One region of the Lactobacillus sp. M0393 genome, then DNA from elsewhere that is predicted to be linked to it. Evidence: riboswitches for the same ligand, from Rfam matches in the RefSeq annotation. Region 1 holds a riboswitch; the other holds the start of a gene.
What was found. Region 1 has a riboswitch for FMN ahead of H3R29_RS02215 (ECF transporter S component). Riboswitches for the same ligand answer to the same signal wherever they lie in the genome.

Region 2: another riboswitch for FMN. It lies ahead of ribD (bifunctional diaminohydroxyphosphoribosylaminopyrimidine deaminase/5-amino-6-(5-phosphoribosylamino)uracil reductase RibD); the one in region 1 lies ahead of H3R29_RS02215 (ECF transporter S component).

Annotation. Positions count from the first base shown of each region.
Region 1 is NZ_JACFPK010000002.1:176,679-179,822, forward strand. Features, by position in the region: gene H3R29_RS02200 (ScpA family protein) at 1-492, shown strand, start outside; gene scpB (SMC-Scp complex subunit ScpB) at 482-1,090, shown strand; gene H3R29_RS02210 (pseudouridine synthase) at 1,093-1,809, shown strand; FMN riboswitch at 1,838-1,952, shown strand; gene H3R29_RS02215 (ECF transporter S component) at 2,035-2,721, shown strand; gene H3R29_RS02220 (LysM domain-containing protein) at 2,825-3,144, shown strand, end outside.
Region 2 is NZ_JACFPK010000001.1:192,408-195,551, reverse strand. Features, by position in the region: gene H3R29_RS00985 (riboflavin synthase) at 1-188, opposite strand, end outside; gene ribD (bifunctional diaminohydroxyphosphoribosylaminopyrimidine deaminase/5-amino-6-(5-phosphoribosylamino)uracil reductase RibD) at 173-1,234, opposite strand; FMN riboswitch at 1,355-1,488, opposite strand; gene H3R29_RS00975 (hypothetical protein) at 1,596-1,790, opposite strand; gene H3R29_RS00970 (aspartate/glutamate racemase family protein) at 1,940-2,686, opposite strand; gene H3R29_RS00965 (UDP-N-acetylmuramoyl-L-alanyl-D-glutamate--2,6-diaminopimelate ligase) at 2,701-3,144, opposite strand, start outside.

The DNA of each region.
Region 1 (3,144 bases):
GAAAATGATGAGGAACAGGAAGATCCTAGGGATGAACTCGTACAGCAGCTTATTACCTACTCAATATTCAAAAAAATCTCGGTTTACTTTAAAAAGCGTAACGAAAAGGTTCCCATTACTGCTGCTAAAGAGGAAAGCGTGCCCCTTAGTAAAAAGATTCAGCCGTTACCTCGAGGACAAATTACTTCCACTGAATTGGCTAATACGTTTATTTTAGTATTACAAAGAATGAAGATCAGACAGCCAGATATTGTTTCGGTTGAGGTGAAAGAGACCTCTGTTAAAGAGATGAGTACTTTTTTGCAAACCGAATTGGCAAAGTGCAAAAAGGTCAGTTTTTTTGCATGTTGTCAAAAAATGAAAACTTTATCTGATGTTATTGGTTTGTTTTTAGCATTGCTTGAACTTTGTAAAAAGCAAGAATTGCGGGTAACACAAAATAGAACATTTGGCGATCTGAACTTGGAAAGAATTGATAGCGATGATAACTAAAATTGCCCAGTTAGAGGCTCTATTGTATGTGGCCGGTGATAATGGCATTGAAAGCACTAATTTGTGTGAACTGCTGCAAATTGGCAAGCCTGCACTGCGCGAATTAACTAAAAGCTTGCAGGAAAAATTACAGCAAAATTCGGATTCAGGTCTGCAAATACAGCAACTGAACGATTCTTATAAATTAACAACCCGGCCGGAAGTAAGCAAAACAATTGAAAACTTTTTTCAAAAAGATTTAACTAAAAGTCTTAGTCAGTCCGCTTTGGAAATATTAGCAATTGTTGCTTATAAGCAGCCTATTACTCGGATAGAAATTGATGAAATCAGAGGGGTAAATTCATCTGGTGCTTTACAAACATTAATTTGGCGGGGTCTTGTAAAGATAAATGGCAAAAAAGAGGCTCCGGGACACCCTAATTTATACGTGACCACTGACTATTTTTTGCAGTATTTTGGTTATCAAAGTTTAGCCGATTTACCTCTAATTGAAGATTTTGAAGATGAAAGTGTTAATGCCGAAGGTGAAATCGATTTATTTGCGGCTAAGGGTCAAGCAGATAAGAATATTGCTAAAACTCAAAAAGGAGAATCATAATGGTGTTAGAACGATTACAAAAAGTAATTGCTGAAGCTGGAATTGCTTCACGACGCAAGGCTGAAAAAATGATCACCGCAGGGCGGGTGACAGTTGATGGTAATGTAGTTACAAAATTAGGTACTAAGGTAGATACATTTAGTAATATTACCGTCGATGGTGAACCAATTGAGCGGGAAAGTTTGCACACATACCTTTTTTATAAACCGCGTGGGGTGGTATCGACTGCCAGCGATGACAAAGGCCGAAAAACCGTTGTTGAATACTTTAAAGAATTGCCCTACCGCTTGTACCCAATTGGCAGACTAGATTATGACACGTCAGGTTTACTCTTGATGACCAATGACGGAGAGCTTGCAAATTTATTGATGCATCCACGCAATAATGTAGCCAAAGTATATGTTGCTAAAATTACGGGTGTGCTTTCTCCTGCAGAAATCAGTCAGCTTACCCACGGAGTAAAAATTGATCGTCATAGATGTGCTCCGGCTAAAGTTAAAGTAATTAGAACTGACCGCAAAAAAAATAGCCAAATAGTACAGTTAACTATTCATGAGGGGCAGTATCATCAAGTAAAAAGAATGTTTAAGGCTGTTCATCATCAGGTTAAAAAATTAGCACGTGAAAGATACGCCTTTTTAACCCTGGATTCTCTGATTTCCGGAAGTTTTCGCGAATTATCCCATGAGGAAGTTGACAGATTAAAAGACGTAGATTAAGATGGTATTGAAAATTAAATATTAAGTTTGTTGTCTTCATGGCAGGGTGAAAATCCCGACCGGCGGTGAGAGTCCGCGACCCACGAAAGTGGTGGAATCTATTGTGATACCGATAGTTAAAGTCTAGATGAAAGAAGACAGACTAAACTAAAAGCCAAGATCTTTAGCTTACTTTTACTCGGTCTGTTGCTAGAAGCAACAGACCGAGTTTTTTTGGAGGTAAGAATTTTGCAAAGAAAAGGCAGAAATAATTTGGTCAATATAGTAGCATATACTTTAATTGGAACAATTGCATATGTATTAATGCTTTTGGAAATACCATTGCCTGTCACCAGCTTTTTAAAATTTGATTTTTCTGATGTTGTAATTACTATTGGTACTTTTTTATTTGGTCCATTACCCGGCATTTTCATCGCGTTTGTGAGAATGCTAATTAATTTAATATATAAAGGTTTTGCGCTACCAAGTTTAGTGGGTCAATCTGCGGCCTTTTTAGCATCAATTTCATTTGCTTTGCCGTTTTATTATTTGACTAGAAATATCAATAAAGATGAAAAGAGTTTTACTAAAAAACATTTAAAACCAATCTTAGGTATAGTTCTTGGCATTATAGCGATGGCTTTTGTTTTGTCAGTTTTAAATGCTCTGGTTCTAACACCTTTTTATGCAGCAACTACGGTACCCAATTTGCCAGCTATTCATGGTTATTCAGGTCTATTGGCGTTTACTGAGAAAGTTTATTTGGGCAAATTGCTCCACATTCCATCAATGAGTGCCTATATTTTTGGCATTATTGTGCCGTTTAATTTATTAAAAGGGGCAATAAATGGTACAGTGGTTTACTTATTGTTTGAAACTGTTTTGAGAACAATCAAACCATTTGTCAGGAAAAACTTCAATTTAAAAAACTAAACTCAGAAATTATGAAATCGGTCTATTAAATGACCGATTTTTTTATCCACTTAAATGGTAAATATGCTAAAATTAAACAAGTTAGGTAAGGAGGCTTTTTAAGATGACTAATAATCCTAAGGGACCATATCAACATTATAAACGTCCGCAAAAAACCAGAGTTGAAACATACAACTCTGTTTCTAAACGTTGGATTGTACTCATTGTTTTACTTATAATGATACTAATTGGCCTTGTTCCAGTAGTACATCATTTAGCAGCGAATAATAATTCAAGTAATAAAATAGTTGAAGTACGCAAAACTCATAAAAAAGCTGCCAAAAAAGCAAACGTTAAAGCTTCTCCTGCAAAAAACAAACTTATCGAAAATAAAACTAAGAGCAAACCGAAGGCAAAACCCAAACCTAAGGTTAAGCATAAAAA
Region 2 (3,144 bases), on a different contig from region 1:
ACGTCTACTGCAAAGTCATTATCGCTCCAAGCGGTAACGGTTAAACAAATACCATTAACGGCAATGCTTGCCCCTAAAGGCAAATCTTTTTGCACTAATTTAGGAGCGCAAATACCTAGTCTTGCATGTTGCTCACTAATTTCCAAACGGGTTATCTTTCCCGTAGTTTGAATTATTCCTGTAAACATTCTTTTCTCCTCACGCGAATTCTGACATCTTGATTGAATTTTTTAACGTCTAAAAGTTGATAATCACTTTTTTCTGCTAAAGCCTGGCCAAACACAGCAGGTAATGCAGTACCGCCTAAAACTAAAGGAGCAATGTATGTCACTATTTCGTCAGCCAAGTCCGCTGCTACAAACTGGCTCTGGACATTGCTGCCACCTTCAACTAATAGTGCTTGAATTTCATGTGCGGCTAAAAGCTGCACAATTTTTGAAGGTGTCCATTTAGTAGCAGTAAAGCAGCGAATATTTTCAGCTACTTTTTGAGTCAGTTCACTTCTACTTAATAGCCAGATTTCACCATGTGTCTTAAACATGCGACTGTTAAAGTCCAACTGATTAGCATCTTTAGTTAACACTATTCGAATAGGTGGCTGGGGTAAATTCTTAATTCTGACCGTTAAAAGTGGATTGTCTATTCGCAAAGTATTTGCCCCAATTAAAATTGCTTGGTTGTGCAAACGCAACTTTTGCACATCCACCTGAGCTGCATCCCCAGTCAAAATTGTTCTCGTTTTACCTGCAGCATTAATTTTGCCATCAATGGACATTGCATATTTAAGCGTCACAAAAGGCCTCTTTTTGTGATAAAAAAAGTTATAAGCAACGTTTAAATTTTCTGTACCACCGATTATCTCAGTTTGCACCCCATGGCTTTCTAGATATTCAATACCCTTGCCAGCTACAATTTGATGAGGATCAACCTGACCAATAACAACTTTTTTTATTCCGGCCTCAGTGACCTTTTTGCAGCAAGGAGGTTGCTTGCCGTAATGGCTGCAAGGCTCTAGCGTGACGTACAAAGTTGCACCTTGTGCCTGCTGGGGGTCAGCTAAGTGTGAGAGTGTATTAACTTCTGCGTGTTCCTTACCAAATTGATGGTGGTAGCCGGTCGCTAGAACCTGACCATTTTTAACCAAAACTGCACCAACTAAAGGATTGGTCCAAGTCATTCCCTGAGCTTTCAATGCTTCTTGAACTGCCATTTGCATATAATCCTTATCCTGCACTAATTTCACTTCCTAAGCATTAAAAAACCTCGTTGATTCAATCAACGAGGCTTATTTTATATTCATCAAATAAGATTTCAGCGAAGTTTAATAACGACGCGAGTTTTCTGTCTAATCTTGTTTGTTCTTCTCCCATCCAGACTTTAACTGTCGGTACTAGACTTGCACTAGTTCCACCGCAAAACGCGGGTCACGGACTTCAATTATTAATTGTCACCGTCGGTAGGGAATTGCACCCTGCCCCGAAGAAACCGTATTCAACTTATTCCAGTATAATATAGATATCCTATGTCGGCAATAGCAATTTATTGTTTTATAAAATTATATATACGATAAGCGCAAACTTAAATAAAATAATTCCTTATAGTCTCCAATCAGACAGATGAAGGGGGATATTATTATTTTTACCAAAATATTTCTTGAAGGCAGTGCCAAATGATAAATGATCTTTAAGGTGATTGCGATAAGCATCTCTAATGCTCAAAATTGCTGTTACTGCTAAATTAGTAGTCAATATTATCAGTATGCCAATAAATATATATAAAAGATATAACATTTTAACTCTCCCATTTTCATCTGTATTACTTTTCTAATACACTACTACCGGATGGCAACATTGTCAACACTTTTTAAGAAAAATAAATAGACTAATAATTCAAATTGATTACTAGTCTATTTTAATTTGTATTAAACAACACGTATTGTTTAATACATATATTTCTCTATAGCAGTCTTAGGATCCATTCCTGCACGAATTTTTAGTTCTAATTCAATTGCCACATCAGCAATAATAACTTGCGGATCAATAACATTATACGGATGCTCTGGCGCCTTTTCCTGAGCTAAAGATAATTCAGTACAACCAAGTAAAATTACATTACAGCCATACTGATCATGCATGGTGCGTAATATGCGGTGATAAAGTTCGCCATCAACTACGCCTTTTTCTTTAATGTTGGAATAAATCAGCTCAGTAACCAGCGGTTGAATCTCAGGACCACCCAGTTCTACCTCACGACCAACTTGTTCAATTTCGTCTTCGTACAGATGATCATAAATCGAACCTTCTGTAGCAATCAAACCAATCTTTTTTTCTTCCGGATAATCATTTACGAACTTATGCACGGCAATGCGCATCATATGTAAAAAAGGAATATCAGTTAGTTTAGCCAAGTCGTCATAAAAATAATGTGCAGTATTACATGGCATCACGAAAAAGTCGGGCTTTAGCATTGCTTGCTGGAGCACATCATCACGCAAGGCATTGAAAAAATTAGGTTGGCTATGGTCTTTGATATAAGCCGTGCGGTCAGGAATTTGGGCATCATTAACCAAAATATAATTCAGATAGTCCTGATCTTTGGTAATCTTTAGACGGTGATTAATCATGCGGACATAGCTTTCCGTTGCAATCGTACCCATACCGCCAATAATACTAAAAAAATGTTTCATTAATACCTGCTTTTCTAACCGTTAAAATGTTCTTTTTGTCCTTCAAGTTCATCAATTACCTGTTGTGCAACTGTAATATCAGACGGATAAGGAGTATCTACTCCCCGGATCTTTTGATAACTATCTTCACCTTTACCACAGATCAGAACAACATCACCCTGCTTGGACATACCGATTGCATCATGGATAGCCTTCTTACGGTCTAGTTCTATTGTGACATCAACTTTAGAATGATCAATGCCGGCATCAATTTCCTGTGCTATATCCATGGGATCTTCAAAGCCAGGATCATCTGTTGTCAGAAAGGCTTTATTAGCGTAGGCATTTAGACTGTTACTAAAACCGGGACGACGAGAAACTCCTTTGTCACCAGGTGCCCCCACAACGACAATAATTTTGGGATTATTAAATTCGCGTTGCATAAAGCCCATAAGAGCCATCATTGAAGCTTCATTATG